Regions from separate parts of the Mesorhizobium sp. M0968 genome, predicted to be linked through region 3. Evidence: predicted binding sites of a transcription regulator. Region 3 holds the regulator's gene; each other region holds the start of a gene.

Region 1 (5,771 bases), 260 kb from region 3:
AGGCCGGGAAATACCAGCGCTCTCGAACTTCAGCTCTGGCTCGAAATGCCGACAACGCTGCGGCTCGATCGGTTGCTGGCCAGCGAACTCGGTGTCTCGCGATCGCGGCTTCAGGTTTGGGAAGAGAAACGATTGCTGGTCATTGGTCCGGACGGGGCCAAAGCCTTGCGCCGGCCGGCGCGGGCGGGAACGGCGATCCGGATCCACCTGTCTGGCGAACCAGACCGGGACGAAATCATTTCGGCTGCAGGTGGATGAGGCGACGGCAAGGGAATCCGTAATCAGAGACAGTTACGGCCAAGGATCAGTCGCCCTCTTTGGAGGCCGAGCCAATCAAACCCTTGGCCGCATCGAGATCGCTGTCGGCGACTTGCACATGGATCAAGCCAAGCCTGCCCGTGTCGAGAAGATAATTCGCGAGAGCATAAATTCCATACGCGTCGAGCATCGACACGCAAACTTCGGCCTCGGGTCGATTGTCGTATATGACAGCCGTGACGAGTTTACCGCTCATTGCGCGGTATTGCCTTTTACGCCGCGCCGACCACTTTCGCCGACTTCTCAAAACGCTTGCGCTCGTTCGGATCGAGATAGAGCTTGCGCAGGCGGATGGTCTTCGGCGTCACTTCGACCAGCTCGTCGTCCTGGATCCAGGCCAGCGCGCGTTCCAGCGTCATGCGGATCGGCGGTGTCAGCTTCACCGCCTCGTCCTTGCCGGCGGCGCGGATGTTGGTCAGCTTCTTGCCCTTGAGCACGTTGACTTCGAGGTCGTTGTCCCTGGAATGGATGCCGATGATCATGCCCTGATAGACCTTGACGCCGGGGTCGATGACCATCGGGCCGCGGTCTTCCAGGTTCCACATGGCGTACGCCACCGATTCACCCTGTTCATTGGAGATCAGCACGCCGTTGGTACGGCCCGGCAGCTCACCCTTGTAAGGTTCATAGGCATGGAACAGCCGGTTCATCACAGCGGTGCCTCGCGTTTCGGTCAACAGTTCCGACTGGTAGCCGATCAGCCCGCGCGTCGGTGCGTGGAAGACGATGCGCTGGCGATTGCCGCCCGAAGGGCGAAGCTCGACCATCTCGGCCTTGCGCTCCGACATCTTCTGCACGACGACGCCGGCATGCTCCTCGTCGACGTCGATGACGACTTCCTCGACCGGCTCCAGCAATTCGCCGCTATCGCCCTTCTGCATGACGACGCGCGGCCGCGACACGGCGATCTCAAAACCTTCGCGGCGCATCGTCTCGATCAGCACGGCCAGCTGCAATTCGCCGCGGCCGGAAACGAAGAACGAATCCTTGTCAGGTGATTCCTCGATCTTCAGCGCGACATTGCCTTCGGCCTCGCGCAGCAGGCGGTCGCGGATGACGCGGCTGGTCACCTTGTCGCCTTCGGTACCGGCCAGCGGCGAATCGTTGACGAGGAAAGACATCGTCACAGTCGGCGGATCGATCGGCTGCGCGTGCAGCGGCTCGGTCACCGACAGGTCGCAGAAGGTGTCGGCGACAGTGCCTTTCGACAGGCCGGCGATGGCGACGATGTCGCCCGCCTGCGCCTCGTCAATGGGCTGGCGCTCGAGCCCGCGGAAAGCAAGGATTTTCGAGATTCGGCCGGTTTCGACCTGGGTGCCGTCATGGTGCAGCACCTTGACCGCCTGGTTGGATTTCAGCGTGCCGGATTCGATACGGCCGGTGATGATGCGGCCGAGGAAAGGATTGGCTTCCAGGATGGTGCCGATCATGCGGAATGGGCCGGGATGAACGGTCGGCGCCGGCACGTGCTTGATGACGAGGTCGAACAGCGGCGCCAGAGCCTGGTCCTTCGGACCTTCGGGATTTTCCGAGACCCAGCCGTCGCGGCCTGAACCGTAAAGGATAGGGAAGTCGAGCTGCTCGTCGGTAGCGTCAAGTGCTGCAAAAAGATCGAACACCTCGTTCACCACTTCGACGTGGCGGGCATCTGGCCGGTCGATCTTGTTGATGACGACGATCGGCTTCAGTCCAACCTTGAGTGCCTTGCCGACCACGAATTTGGTCTGGGGCATCGGCCCCTCGGCGGCGTCGACCAGCACGATGGCCGAATCCACCATCGACAGAATGCGCTCGACCTCGCCGCCGAAGTCGGCGTGGCCGGGCGTGTCGACGATGTTGATGCGGGTGTCCTTCCAGTCGACCGAGGTCGCCTTGGCCAGGATGGTGATGCCGCGTTCCTTTTCGAGGTCGTTCGAATCCATGGCGCGCTCGGCGACGCGCTGGTTGTCGCGGAACGAGCCGGACTGTTTCAGAAGCTGGTCGACGAGGGTGGTTTTTCCATGGTCGACGTGCGCGATGATCGCGATATTGCGGATTTTCATGTTTCGGTCTCGGGAGCGTTGCAGGCAGCAGGCCAAAAGGCGCTGCCTCTTTCGGTTGGGCGGCTCATACAGGGTTTTTCGCAATTGCGAAAGAGGAGGCGAGCCACCAAATAAAGTCACCAAATCTTAAATGTCTTGGTGTGAAGTGGAATTATTAACCAAGGCGGAACCTTTCATGGTCCGGACAGTTCGAATTTCATGATCGAGATAGGCATCAAACTCCGGCCGATTTTGGCATGTACCGCGCTCGCCGTCCTCCTCGCGGCCGGCGCGGCGCAATCGGCGGCGTCGTTCAAGGAGACGCGGTCTGCTTTGCCGTCCGACAAGCCGTCGGCGGAGCAGCTTTTTGCCGATGCTCCCGATGGCGTCGATCCGGTGGTGACCGGGCCGGTCAGCGCCGCCTTCAAGCAGCGGCAGCAAAATGCCGGATGCGACAGCGCCGTCTGGCCCAACATTCCCGTCGTCTGCTATCCCGATTGATATACGTTCCTACCCTCGGGCTGGCCCGAGGGTAGTGGCGCCGTCGCTCACGCCGACCGCACCGGATCAAGCGTGACCTTGTAGAGTTCGCTGTCGTCGCGATCCATCAGCCGCACCGTCAACTGTTCGGTGGCGCCATCGATCTCGACGAGCCCGAAGAACTGCAGGCCGGCCGAAGGCGCCAGGTTTTGACCCTGTTCGGCAGTTGGTGCCTTTATGAACTTCAGCTCCGGGCCGAATGTCATATCGAAACCATTAGGCCCGAACGTCCCGGAATGGATCGGACCCGAAACGAATTCCCAAAACGGATCGAAGTCCTGGAACTGCGCCTTGTCCGGATTGTAGTAATGCGCGGCTGTGTAATGCACGTCTGCGGTGAGCCAGACAGTGTTGCTGATACCCGCATTCTTTATATAGCGAAGAAGGTCGGCAATTTCCAGCTCACGCCCTTTGGCCGGGCCATTGTCGCCATTGCTGACCGCCTCGGCCCCTACCTTCTTGGTGCCGTCGTTCCAGACGACGAGGCCGAGCGGCATGTCGGCGGCGATGATTTTCCAGGTTGCGTTGGAATTCGCCAGTTCACGCTTCAGCCACTTGATCTGCTGTTCACCGAGGATGCGCGATTGCGGCGTCATCGTCTCCTGCATATCCGGACCGTTGGGGCCGCGGTAGGAACGCATGTCGAGGAAGAACACGTCGAGCAGCGGACCATAGGCGATCTTGCGGTAGACGCGGCCGGGCTCCGACGGCTCGTAACGGATCGTCGTCATTTCGTGGAAGGCGCGCGCCGCACGTGCCGCCAGCACATGGATGGATTTTTCAGTGTAGCGATCGTCGGCGCTCAGGTCCTTCGAGTCCGACCAGTTGTTCAGCACCTCGTGGTCATCCCACTGATAGAAGGTCGGACAGATGGCGCTGAGCGCCAGCACATGCCTGTCCATCATGTTGTATTTCCACTGCGCCCGGTATTCGTCCAGCGTCTCGGCAACCTTGCGCTTCTCGTCGATCAGCACTTTGTTTTTCCACTTGCCGCCGTTGGGCAGGTCGACCTCGTCCTTCATCGCACCATCGGCATAGATCGTATCGCCCGAATGCAGGAAGAAGTCGGGCGTGTGCTTGGCAATGGTGGCGTAGGTCTTCATGCCGGTCTCGTCGATGCCCCAACCTTGGCCGGCGGTGTCGCCCGACCAGGCAAAGCGAATGTCGCGCTTCGAGGCAGGTGCCGTGCGGAAGCGGCCGACGACCGGCTCGGAAACGGCGTTGATGTCGGCAAGATCGGCCGCGACCATGCGGTAGAAGATGTCCTGGTCGGAGGCGAGATCGGTAAGCAGCCGCTTCACCGTATAATCGCTGGCCGGCGAGGTATCGAGCGGCGCGAGGCGGACGGCATTGGTGAAGCTTTCGGTCCGCGACACCTCGAACATGACGCGCGACGGCCCGTCGGTGCGTGTCCAGACCATGCCGCTGGTGGCGTCGACGTCGCCGGACTGGATGCCATGGGTGAAAGCCGGGCGCTGATTGGCGCGCGAGTAATAGGGGAGGGCGAGGCCCGAGGCGCCGACCAGGCCAACGGCGCTGGCCGACGTGACGAAAGCGCGCCGCGTCATCGAAATCTTGTTCATGGCTGTCTCCTGGATGGCGTTGAACGTAGCCGCCAAGCTCCAGCTTCAATGTTTCAGGCACATTTCGAAACGATGAAGGTTTGATAACAGTGAACAGGCTGGCGAATCTCCCCCCTCGAGGGGGAGATGTCGCCGAAGGCGACAGAGGGGGTCGTCTCGGATGGAGCACCGACCTCTTGCGCCTGCGATAAGGGGCCGAGCCCCGTTGGACCGACCCCCTCTGGCCGCTTCGCGGCCATCTCCCCCTCAAGGGGGGAGATTAGCACGGCCGATTGCGCCCTACGCCGCCTGCGGTTCCGGATCAAACGCCGGGCGGCTGGTGTTGATCAGCAGCGAGATGCAGGCGGCGGCTATTGCCGTCATACCGGCGATCAGGAAGGCAAGCTCGTAATTGCCTTGCAGCTCGCGCATGGTGCCGCCGAAGAAGGCCGCTGTCGCGGCGCCAACCTGATGGCCGGCGACGATCCAGCCGAAGACGATCGGCCCGCTGCGGTCGCCGAACGCCTCGTTGGAAAGCCTGAGCGTCGGCGGCACCGTGGCGATCCAGTCCAGTCCGTAAAACACCGCGAAGATGATCAGGCTGGTCGCCGAGAAGCCGGAATAGGGCAGATAGATCAGCGACAGGCCGCGAATGCCGTAATAGACGCCGAGCAGCTTGCGCGGGTCGAAACGGTCGGTGAGCCAGCCCGACAGCGTCGTGCCGATCAGGTCGAAGATGCCCATCATCGACAGCAGGCCTGCGGCCTGCACTTCGCCGATGCCCATATCGCCGCAAAAGGCGATCAGATGCGTGCCGACCAACCCGTTGGTGGTGAAGCCGCAAACGAAGAAGGTGGCGAACAGATACCAGAACACGCGCGTGCCGGCGGCGCGGCGCAGCGTGCTCAATGTATGCGAAAGGAAATTGCCTTGCGAGGCTGGCGGCACCGGCGGCACGTCGTCGGCATCGGCTCCATAGCGGACCATGCCGATCGACGCCGGGCGCTCCGGCACCAGCATATAGACCAGCGGCACCAGGCAGGCGGTGGCCACGGCAATGGCGATGGCGACCGGCTTCCAGCCGCCCGACTGGGCGAGCGAGGCGAGCAGCGGCAGGAAGACCAGCAGCCCGGTGGCACTGGACGCCGACATCAGCCCCATCACCAAGCCGCGATTGGTCTTGAACCAGCGGTTGACGATGGTCGCGCCGAGCACGGTGGCGACGGCGCCCGAGCTGACGCCGGAAAACACGCCCCAGGTGAGGAGCAGATGCCACGGTTTGGTCATCAACAGGCTGAGCGCGGTCGATCCCGACATCAAGAGCAGCGCG
Region 2 (5,771 bases), 100 kb from region 3:
GCGATGAAGGTGCGGAGCGGGGACTGGCCGATCATCGCTGCCCTCAGCCGTAATGGACTTTGCGTTCCACATAGCGGAACTGGATCGCTGTGAGCGCAATGACGATGGCCATCAGGATGACCGACTGCGCCGCCGAATCGCCCAGGATCAGATTGACGAAGCCGTCATTGTAGACCTTGTAGACCAGCGTCTCTGTCGTCTTGCCCGGCCCGCCGCCGGTGACGGCATGAACGATGCCGAACGTGTCGAACAGGGCATAGACGGTGTTGACGACCAGCAGGAAAAAGGTTGTCGGCGCAAGCAGCGGGAAGACGATGGTCCAGAAGCGCTTGGTTTCGCCGGCGCCGTCCATGGCCGCCGCTTCGATCAGCGTTTTCGGCACCGCCTGCAGGCCGGCGACGAAGAACAGGAAGTTGTAGCTGATCTGCTTCCAGGCAGCAGCCGACACCAGCAGGATCATGGCGTGGGTGCCGTTGAGCAGCGGGTCCCATACGATGCCGAGGCTTCTCAGCAAATAGGCCAACGAGCCGATCGAGGGATTGAACAGGAAAAGCCAAAGCATGCCGGCAATCGCCGGCGCCACGGCGTAAGGCCATATCAACAGTGTGCGGTAGAGGCCTTTGCCGCGCACGGCCTTCTCGGCCATGACCGCAAGCAGCAGGGCCACAACCATGGCAACGATCGCGGTCGCAAGAGAGAACACTACTGTGACCTTGATCGAGTTGAGGTAGGCCGGATCGGCCAGCACCTTCCGGAAATTGGCCAACCAGACGAACCTGCTCTTCAGCCCGAACGGGTCTTGCCTGAGCATCGACTGGTAAAGCGCCTGACCGGCCGGCCAGTAGAAGAAAACCAGGGTGATGGCGAGTTGTGGCGCCACCAGCAGGTAGGGCAGGATCTTGTTGGGAAAGACGACGCGTGGAGACAGGCTGATTTCCCTCGCTATCCAGGTATCGCCCGCGCGAGCTCGCGTGGGCGATATTCCAACCGACTAACCGAGATAATCCCGTCAGTTCTCCAGCGCTTCCTTGATCGCCGCGTTGCCGCGCGCAACCGCATTGTCGAGTGCCTGCTGGGCGGTTTGCTGGCCGGCCAGCATCTTCTCCAGCTCCTCGTTCTGGATATCACGCACCTGCGGCAGATTCGGCAGGCGCACGCCCTTCGAATTGTCGGTCGGCGACTTGCCGATCATCTGCAGGATGGGTGTCTCGCGGCCGGGGTTCTTGTCATAGAAGCCTGATTTCTTAGTCGCCTCGTATGCCGCAAGCGTCACTGGCAAATATCCCGACTTCTGGTGCAGATATTCCTGCACATCGGTCTTGGACAGATAGGCAAAGAAGGCCGCGACGCCCTTGTATTCCTCGTCCGACTTGTTGCCGAACACCCACAGGCTGGCACCGCCCGGCGTCGTGTTCTGCGGGGCACCCTTGGCGTCACTGTCGTAAGGAAGCTGGCCGATGCCATAGTTCATGCCGGACTTGACGATATCGCCGAGGCCGCCCGACGATTCGGTGAAGATGCCGCATTCGCCGGCGAGGAATATCTGCTTGGCTTCGGAGGTGCGCCCGCCATATTTGAATGTGCCGTCCTTGGCCAGGTCAGCGAGCGCCTGGAAGTGGTTGACGAAAATCGGCGCATTGATCTTGAGTTCGACATCACCGCCGGCCAGGCCATTCTGCTGGGTGGCCCAAGGCACGTCATTCCACGCCGCGAAATTCTCCAGGTGGATCCAGGTCAGCCAGGTCGAGGTATAGCCGCAAGGGGCGGCGCCGCTCGTCTTGATCTTCTTGGCAGCTTCCCACACCTCGTTCCACGTCTTGGGCGGATTGTTCACGTCGAGGCCTGCCTTCTGGAAGATGTCCTTGTTGTAATAGAGGATCGGCGAGGAAGAGTTGTAGGGGAACGATAGCATGGTGCCGTCCGGCTTCGAATAATAGCCGACGATGCCGGGCAGATACTGGCTCTTGTCGAAAGTCATCCCGGCGCCGGTCATCACATCGGCCACCGGCTTTATCGCACCCTCGGCCGCCATCATCACGCCGGTGCCGACGTCGAACACCTGGAGGATATCGGGCGCTTGCCCGGCACGAAAGGCAGCGATGCCGGCATTCAGCGTCTCCGGATAGGTGCCCTTGAACACCGGAACGAGCTCATAGTCGCTCTGGCTGGCGTTGAAATCCTTGGAGATCTTGGCGACGACCTCGGCGTTGGCGCCGGTCATGGCGTGCCACCAGCTGATCTGCGTGACGGCGAAGGCGGAGGTGGTGGAAAGCAGGGTCACGGTGGCGGCGATACCGGCCGCAAAGCCGAAGAACTTCATGTTTCATCTCCCGTTTGTCATTGGCGAAAGGGGCACTTCCGCAAAGCCAATATGTGGCGCTGATGACAATCGGACAACGGTTTTATTGCGGATCAATGAACATCATTCCTTCCTAAAGTGCACTCGCTACTGAAACCGGGCGCCAGAAATCACATCACCGTCTTTTCGGCGCAGCGGCGTCGGTTTTCCCCCGAAAAGACCCGCCTCATGGCCCACGGGTTAACCATTCGTTAAAATCTCCAAGAGCTAATCAGTCACACCTCCCCTGTTAATTTTGGCAGACCGAGTGAACCAGGATGCTGACGGTCTATAATTGTATTGTAAGTCAGCACGATCCGAGACTGGTTGCGCTTGCCGCACTCATCTGTGGAATTTCTTGCTTCTCAGCGGTTAATCTCCTTAAGCATGTCGGCCGATCGACCGAGCGAAACCGGCTTGTCTGGCTGATGATCGCCGCGGCCTCGACCGGGTTCGGCATATGGGCGACGCATTTCATCGCCATGACCGCGTTTACGCCGGGAATACCGAACGCATACAATCCGGGATTATCCGCCTTTTCGCTTGCCGCCGCCGTTATCATGACCGCGCTTGGGATGTGGGTCGCCACCTTGCGCCGCGGCATCGACCATTTCCTCGTCGGTGGCGCCATTCTGGGCGGCGCCATCGCGACGATGCACTACATCGGCATGGCAGCTTTCGAGGTCGAAGGCCGGGTCGTATGGAACCTGCTCCTTGTCGCGATATCGCTTCTGGCCGGCGTGACCCTCGCGGCACTGGCGCTCCTTGTCGTCTTGCGCCGTCCGTCAGCGCTCGCGACTTTCGGCGGCGCCGCGCTTTTGACGCTGGCGATTTGCAGCTTGCATTTCATCGCGATGGCCGCGGTGTCGATCATTCCGGATTCCTCGATTGAAATATCCGAACATTCCATCGAGCCCATTTCCCAGGCCTTTGCCGCAGCGGTCGCCAGCCTGATAATCCTTGTGCTATCGGGTGCCGCGCTGTGGATCGACCTGCGCTTTCGCCGCCAGAAGCTCGAGGCCGATCGCATGCACGATCTCGCCAATGCGGCGGTGGAAGGTCTGATCGTTTGCGATGGCACCCGCATTGTCAGCGCCAATGACAGTATGGCGAAGCTGACCGGAACAGCGACAGCCACCCTGAACACGATGCAATTCGGCGAGCTTTTCGACGGACAGAGCGCAGCCGATATGTCCGGCTTCGGCGAACAGGCGCAGGAAGCGAAGTTAAGGGGCAGCGACGGGGCGAGAATTCCTGTCGAGCTGATCGCCAGGAAAATCACCTACTGCGGCAGGCCTCATACGGTGCTTGCCGTTCGCGACATCCGTGAGCGCAAGAAGGCAGAACAAGAGATCCTCCGCCTCGCGCATTTCGATCCGCTTACCGGGCTTGCCAATCGGCGGAGCTTTTCTTCCCGGCTGGAAGCAGAATTCGCCTCGATGGATCGTGGCGGCAAGGATGGACATCTGGCGCTCCTGCTGCTTGACCTTGACCGGTTCAAGCAAGTCAACGACCTCTATGGCCACGGGGCCGGCGATGCTATGCTGCAGAAGCTGGCGCACTGCATTTCCGGCATCCCGCGCCACGGACAGATGCTCGCGCGTCTCGGCGGCGATGAATTTGCCATCATAGCTCCGAACCTCCCCGACCCCCTGGCCGCAGGCCGGATAGCCGAGGACTTGCTGGCGGCGATCCGAGAGGAAAACAGGGTTTCGGTCGGCTCCGGCCTCGTCTCGGCCAGCATCGGCATCGCCTTCTTTCCGCTGGATGCCGAAGACCAGGCCGGCCTGATCAGCCATGCCGACACGGCACTCCATCGCGCCAAAACCGAAGGCAGGGACACTTATCGGTTTTTCGAGATGGCCATGGGCACCGCGGCCCGCGACAAGCGCGTGATGGAGCATGAATTGCGCCAGGCGATCGCCCGCAAGGAGTTCCACCTCGTCTATCAGCCGCAGAAGGAGATCCGCGGCGGCAGGATGATCGGCTTCGAAGCCCTGGTCCGTTGGCAGCACCCTGAGCGGGGTGACATTTCTCCGGCCGTTTTCATCCCGGTGGCCGAGGACAGTGGCGCTATCGCGCAGATCGGCGACTGGGTGCTGACGACGGCTTGTAACGATGCTGTTCGCTGGACAAACCCGCTGATGGTCGCCGTCAACGTCTCCGCCGTGCAACTTCACAATCCGAACTTCAGCCGCAAGGTGCACGACGCATTGACGAGATCCGGCCTGGCCCCCGGCAGGCTCGAACTGGAGATCACCGAAACGGCCCTGGTGAAGGACATGCCGCGCGCGCTGGCAACCTTGAGGCAGGTCAAGGCGCTTGGCGTGCATGTGGCGATGGACGATTTTGGCACCGGCTATTCTTCGCTGTCCAACCTCAGCGCCTTTCCCTTCGACAAGATCAAGATCGACGGGTCGTTCATCAAATCGGTCGACAAGAACGCCCAGTTCGCGGCGATCGTTCGCGCCGTGCTGGGGCTTGGACGCGGTCTCGGCTTACCGGTTCTGGCAGAAGGCATCGAGACGCCGGGTGAATTGCAGTTCCTGGACGCCGAGGCTTGCGAGATCGGGCAAGGCTACTACCTCGGCAAACCGGCTCCGATCGAGACATTCGGGGAACTGACGGGCGTGGCCGCTCCGGCAATCCGCACCGCCAGCCGACGCGGCGCAAGCATTGCCGTGCTCAAGCCGCGCCTGCGCACGGTCTGAGCCTATCCCGGCTGAAGCGCCGCCTCGACCAGACGCTTGGCATCCGGCCCCGACCATTCGGCCGGGCCATTCATATGGGCGATCAGGCAGCCTTGCCCATCGATCAGCATGGTGACCGGCAGACCGAGCGCCAGGCCGCGCGTCTTGACGTCGTTGAACAGCGCCATCGTGGCATCGCGATAGTAGCCGAGCGACTTGACGCCGGTGTCCTCCAGGAACTTCTTCGGTTTGGCATCGTCGCCGGCATCGACGTTGACGGCAACAACCTGAAACGCATCGCTGCCCATCTCCTTCTGCAGCGCATCGAGCGCCGGCATTTCGGCGCGGCAAGGTGCGCACCATGTCGCCCACAGATTGAGCAGCACCGTCTTGCCGGCATGATCGGCGATCGTCGTCGGCTTGCCGTCGGGGCCGTTGAAGGCAAGGCTTTTCAGCGATTGCGGCGGATCCGCCGGCAAAAGCGCGGCAACCTGGCCGGTGGCAGCGGCGGCGATCTTCTTGGCACGGTCGGTCTTGGCGGCGCAGGCGACGTCGTCCTTGCCGCCGCCGGCGGCCACTTGCGCGGGCGCCTTGTTGCCAGAACTGCTTTCCCTGACATATACCGCGACCGCGCCGGCCAGCACGCCCGCAACCAAAGCGGCGAGGATGAGACGCAAAGCCGGGAAAAATCTATTGCCGTCTGCCATTTTTGAAAAACTGCTCCGGAGCACGGGTTATAGCGA
Region 3 (5,771 bases):
TGCCCGTGGGAGCGGTTTTGTCTGCCATGATCGTTCCTCCTCCCTAAACGCGTTTGCGATAGACGGTATCGAGCCACACCGCGAGCACCAGCACGGCGCCGACAACGATGCTCTGCAGCGGTGAATCGATGCCGAGCAGCACCATGCCGGACTGCAGCGACTGCATCAAAAGCGCGCCGAGCATGGCGCCGAGCACTGTGCCGGAGCCGCCGGCGAGCGACGTGCCGCCGATCACCGCCGCCGCGATGACCAGCAGCTCGTCCAACGTGCCCAGCGCATTGGTCGACGAGTTCTGCCTGGCTGACGAGATCGCCGCGGCGATCGTCGCCAGCACGCCCATGATCATGAACACCTTCATGGTCACCCAGCGCGTGTTGATACCGGCAAGGTTGGCTGCTTCCGGATTGCCGCCGATGGCGAAGACATAGCGGCCGAAACGGGTACGCTTGGCGATGAAGGTCATGATCAGCCCTACGGCTACAGCCATCAGCACGGGTATGGCGATGCCATGGGCGATGAACAGCCCGCCTTCGGGAACCGTTATATTGTTGGCCGCCGCATATCTGTTCACGATGCCGACCGGCCAAGGATAGGAATTGGCAAGCCATATGGCGCCCATGATGACAGCGCAGGTGAGGACACCGAGGAACGTCTCGGCCCAGATCGGGCGCAACGGAAAGCGGAACCGCTTGCGCTGCACCCGCCCGTTGAGCAGCATGAACACAACCGCCAGGCACGCGACAATTCCGACGATCCAGCTCCATCGCGCGCCGATCGAACCCGCCGGCCCACCGCCCATCAGCTGGAAAGTGGCATCAAGCGGCGCAATCGTCTGACCGCTGGCGACCCACCATGCGGCACCCCGCCAGACCAGAAGGCCGCCCAGCGTCACGATGAAGGCCGGCACCTCGAGATAAGCGATGATGTATCCCTGGAACGCTCCGATCAGAAGGCCAAGCGCCAGGCCGATGGCCAGTGCCAGGATCCAGATCCAGGGATTGCCTAATTGCAGACCGATCATTCGCACCAGGAAATGCACCTGCGCAAAGCCCATGACCACGCCGATCAGGCCTTCGGCGGAACCGACCGACAGGTCGATATTGCGCATGACGATAACCAGCACCATTCCGGCGGCCATTATGGCCACGGCGGAAGTCTGCACCGACAGGTTCCAGAGATTGCGTGGCGTCAGGAAGGTCCGGCTGTCGAAGTCGAACGGATTGACGCCGAGCCGTACGCTGGAAACGACATGCAGGCCGACCCAGATGACCAGCAGCGCGCCGACCATGCCGAGCATGCGCGTGTCGAGTTCGGTTGCCTTGAGAAATCGGGCAACGATGCCGAGCTCGGATTCCCGTGCCCGGTCTGCCGTGTTGTCGACCGGCGTGTTGGACGTCGTGTCGGTCATGATGTTTCTCCCGCCGGGTTGCCGTCTGTCGCGGATGCCGGAAGCAGCCTAGAAGTTATCCGCCGGAAGCGGAAAAACAACTCTTGTTGAAAAACGCCGCGGCGAGCGGCCGCGGCGTTCGGACTTCTCGGAAACGTCGGCTCAGTTGCAGACTGCAACAGTGCCAGCCGTCACGCCGGCGCAGACCTCTTCTTTCTTGATCCAGCCGGCGTCGATGACGACGTTGAGGTTGTCCTTGGTGATGGCGACCGGGGTCAGGAACAGCGACTTGACGGCATTGCCGCCGGGCGTGGTGAAATCCTTCACGCCGGCAATGTCGGTCATCTGCTTGCCGTCGGCCAGTTGCGAGGCGATCTCGGCGGCATTCTTGCCGAGCTCGCGCGCATCCTTCCACACCGACACGGTCTGTGTGCCGAGCGCGATGCGGTTCAGCGCGGCGTGGTCGCCGTCCTGGCCCGAAACCGGAACCGATCCGGCCAGCCCTTGCGCTGTCAGCGCGGCGACGACGCCGCCGGCAGTGCCGTCATTAGCGGCGACCACGGCATCGACCTTGTTGTCGTTCGCGGTCAGGAACTGTTCCATGTTCTTCTGAGCGTTGGCCGGCAGCCAGCCGTCGGTATAGGCCTCGCCAACATTCTTGATCTTGCCGCTGTCTATTGCCGCCTTCAGCACCTCCATCGAACCGGCAAACAGGAAATCGGCATTCGGATCGGAACCCGAACCCTTGATGAAGACGTAGTTGCCTTCCGGCTTCACCTTGAAGACTTCCCGGGCCTGCATGCGGCCGACTTCCTTGTTGTCGAAGGTCAGGTAAAAGACGTCCTTGTTCTCGATCAGCCGGTCGTAGCCGACAACCGGAATACCTTCGTCCAGCGCCTTTTGCACGGCCGGCCCGATGGCCGAGGCGTCCTGCGCCAGGATGATCAGTGCGTTGGCGCCCTGCGAGATCAGGCTCTCGACGTCGGTGAGCTGCTTGCCGGGGTTGGACTGTGCGTCGGCGGAAATATACTTGTCGCCTGCGGCCTCGATGGCCGCCTTCATTGCGGCCTCGTCGGTCTTCCAGCGCTCTTCCTGGAAGTTCGACCAGGAAACGCCGATGACCTTGTCTTTAGCCTGCGCCACCGACGCCAGCGCCAGCGTCATGGCGACACCCGCCAGAATGGCGGTCGTGAATTTCTTCATCATATCCTCCCTGCGCCGCGTACGGCGTGACCAATTGGCTCAAAGACCAGCTTAGAAGCTCTAATTTTTTCGAGCCTCGAAAAAATACTGGCCCGATCTCCGGCTGCTGTCAACATCGATTCTGATGGATTTTGATGACTCTGCGAGTTTTTTCGAGCGTCGGAATAAACGATGACAGCGCCACCTGCATCTGACACTATTTGCCTGCATCCGACACTATTTGTCGGACATTACCGACGGCTTCCGGTTCATGAGCGGCCGCGGCAACCGGGAGGAAAGCAAAACAATGTCGGTCGGAATCCGCCATGACGATTTGCGCCGGCGCAACCGGGCGATGGTGATCTCGGCGGTGCGCCGGGCCGGCCAGCCATCGCGTACTGAGATCGCAGCTACCACCGGCCTCAGTCATTCGACCATATCGGCGATCTCTTCCGACCTGATACGGGAAGGCATCCTCGCCGAGAGCAAGGCAAGTGAGCCCGTTTCGTTGAAACGCGGTCGTCCGCAGGTCGGCCTCGCCCTCAATCCGGAAGCGGCGGCGGTGCTGACCGTGGTGTTGTCGCTGAATTTCCTGTCGGCCGCCATTATCGACTATACGGGACAGGTGGTCGCCGAGGAACAGCGCCGGCTGGACACGCTGACCATGCCGCGCGACGAGCTGATCCGTGAATGCATGGCCATCGTCCGGCGCCGGCTGCAGGATCCAGATCTTGACGTCCGCAGTGTCGCCCGCATCGCCCTGGCGATTCAGGGCATTGCCGACTCCCCTGCACGCGCCATGCTGTGGTCGCCGATCACGCCGCAGACCGACATCGCCTTTGCCGACATGCTGGAGGACGAATTCGGCATCCCGGCAACGGTGGAGAACGACTGCAACATGATGGCGGTGGCTTTGCGCTGGCGCAATCCGGATCGCTATCGCGACGACTTCATCGCCATCCTGCTTTCGCATGGCATCGGCATGGGGCTGGTGCTGAAGGGCGAACTGTTCACCGGGACGCATTCCTCGGGCGGCGAATTTGGCCACATGATCCATCGTCCGGGCGGCGCGCTCTGCCGTTGCGGGCGGCGCGGCTGCATCGAGGCGTATGCCGGCAACTACGCCATCTGGCGCAACGCCAGGCAGATGAGCGAAGACAGCGAACCGGTCGCCGACGTCAGCGACGCCGACATGCGAGCACTGGCGGCCCGGGCGCGCGAGAAAGATGGGCCGGAACGCGAGGCCTACCGCAAGGCCGGCGAAGCGCTGGGTTTCGGTCTCGGCTCGCTGTTCGCGCTGATCGATCCGGCACCGGTCGCGATGGTCGGCGCCAGTGCCGCCGCCTTCGATCTGATCGAGCCGGCCTTGCGGAAGGCAATCGCCCAGACCGCCGGCGGCCAGCATTCAGGCTCGATCTCCTTCGATACAGAGCCGAACGAATTGCCGCTGATCCGCGAAGGCTGCGCGATGCGGGCGTTAAGCTTCGTCGACCAGGAGATTTTCGCGCCGGGCGCGCAAATGAGGCCCAGCGTCAGAAAGAACGTAGCCTGACCAGGCGGGTCAATCTTCCCTGATCGCATAGCCGGCACCGCGGATGGTGCGGATGACATCCGGCATCCGGCCGTTGTTGACGGCTTTGCGCAGCCGCCCGACATGCACGTCGACGGTGCGTTCGTCGATGTAGATTGTCTCGCCCCAGACATTATCGAGTAACTGGCTGCGCGAGAAGACACGGCCCGGATGCCGCATCATGAACTCGAGCAGCCGGAATTCGGTCGGCCCGAGCCTGATTTCGCTCTTCTTGCGATAGACCCTGTGCGATTCGCGATCGAGCACGATGTCGCCGACCTTCAGCACGCTGGACAGCACTTCCGGCTTGGCGCGCCGCAGCAGCGCCTTGACCCTGGCCATGAATTCCGGTGTCGAAAACGGCTTGACCAGATAGTCGTCGGCGCCGGTCGAAAGACCGCGCACCCGGTCGCTCTCCTCGCCGCGCGCGGTCAGCATGATGATCGGCAGCCGCTCGGTTTCGGGGCGCACCCGCAACCGACGACAGAGCTCGATGCCGGAAACCGCTGGTATCATCCAGTCGAGCACCAAAAGGTCGGGCACATTCTCCTGCAAACGGATCTCGGCTTCGTCGCCGCGTGTCACCACCTCGACCTGGTAGCCTTCGGATTCGAGATTGTAGCGGAGCAGCACACCCAACGGCTCCTCGTCCTCCACCACCATTATGCGTGGTGCGATCATCGGCTGGGCACCCCCATCATGTCACCGGTGCGGACATTGTCGTTTCGTCCTGCTTCGGACGATTGACCGGCAATTGCTCGCCGGTCAGCACATAATACGCATTTTCGGCGATGTTGGTGACATGGTCGCCGATCCGCTCCAGATTCTTGGCGCAGAACAGCAGGTGCGTGCAAGCGGTGATGTTGCGCGGATCTTCCATCATGTAGGTCAACAGCTCGCGGAACACGGACGTGTATTTAACGTCGATGCGCTCGTCGGCGGCACGAAGCTTGGCCAACGCGGCCGCATCGCCTGCAGCATATTCCTCGATGACACCCTGCACCTGGATGAGAACCAACTGCGCCATCGCGTCGATGGAATGCGACAGGTCCCGCGGCGTGGCGCTGAGGCCGACCGCACTCACGCGCTTGGCGATATTCTTGGCAAGGTCGCCGATGCGTTCGAGGTCGCCCGCCATGCGGATCGCTCCGACCACATGGCGAAGATCGTGGGCCATCGGCTGGCGTTTGGCGATCAGGGTGATGGCGCGGTCGTCCAGTTCGCGTTGACGCGCATCCATGATGGCGTCGTCGGAAACGACGCGTTGCGCCAGCACGTTGTCGGAATTCAACAGGGCCTTGGTCGCCCCGCCGACCATCGAACCGGCGAGGTCGGCCATGTCGCGGATCAGCTTGCTGATCTGCTCGAGATCCTCGTCGAAAGAAGCGACTGTGTGTTCGCCCATGGTCCTGTCCTCATATGCATGATCGGAACGGCTCAGCCGAAGCGGCCAGTGATGTAGTCCTGCGTGCGCTTCTCGCGGGGCGACGTGAATATCTTCTCGGTCCGGTCGAACTCGACCAGTTCACCCAGATACATGAAGGCGGTCTGGCGCGACACGCGCGCCGCCTGCTGCATGTTGTGGGTGACGATGACGATCGTGTAGTCGGCTTGCAACTCGTCGATCAGTTC

What was found. Region 3 encodes PhoB, which activates phosphate uptake and scavenging genes when phosphate is short. Its sites were predicted from a motif close to TGTCATNNANCTGTCAT; they were not measured.
Region 1: a site for PhoB is predicted at 4,535-4,551, ahead of NKH67_RS02395 (alkaline phosphatase D family protein). Genes of this name have one in related genera too.
Region 2: a site for PhoB is predicted at 2,383-2,399, ahead of ugpB (sn-glycerol-3-phosphate ABC transporter substrate-binding protein UgpB). Genes of this name have one in related genera too.

What each region holds. Positions count from the first base shown of each region.
Region 1 is NZ_JAMYNL010000001.1:462,040-467,810, forward strand. Features, by position in the region: gene NKH67_RS02375 (DUF1062 domain-containing protein) at 1-258, shown strand, start outside; gene NKH67_RS02380 (hypothetical protein) at 305-514, opposite strand; gene typA (translational GTPase TypA) at 531-2,360, opposite strand; gene NKH67_RS02390 (hypothetical protein) at 2,559-2,840, shown strand; gene NKH67_RS02395 (alkaline phosphatase D family protein) at 2,888-4,462, opposite strand; gene NKH67_RS02400 (MFS transporter) at 4,742-5,771, opposite strand, start outside.
Region 2 is NZ_JAMYNL010000001.1:102,040-107,810, forward strand. Features, by position in the region: gene ugpE (sn-glycerol-3-phosphate ABC transporter permease UgpE) at 1-35, opposite strand, end outside; gene ugpA (sn-glycerol-3-phosphate ABC transporter permease UgpA) at 44-928, opposite strand; gene ugpB (sn-glycerol-3-phosphate ABC transporter substrate-binding protein UgpB) at 1,010-2,320, opposite strand; gene NKH67_RS00475 (bifunctional diguanylate cyclase/phosphodiesterase) at 2,617-5,049, shown strand; gene tlpA (thiol:disulfide interchange protein TlpA) at 5,052-5,735, opposite strand; gene argH (argininosuccinate lyase) at 5,771-5,771, shown strand, end outside.
Region 3 is NZ_JAMYNL010000001.1:203,803-209,573, forward strand. Features, by position in the region: gene NKH67_RS01045 (ATP-binding cassette domain-containing protein) at 1-28, opposite strand, end outside; gene NKH67_RS01050 (sugar ABC transporter permease) at 44-1,408, opposite strand; gene xylF (D-xylose ABC transporter substrate-binding protein) at 1,550-2,590, opposite strand; gene NKH67_RS01060 (ROK family protein) at 2,877-4,121, shown strand; gene phoB (phosphate regulon transcriptional regulator PhoB) at 4,131-4,820, opposite strand; gene phoU (phosphate signaling complex protein PhoU) at 4,837-5,544, opposite strand; gene pstB (phosphate ABC transporter ATP-binding protein PstB) at 5,577-5,771, opposite strand, start outside.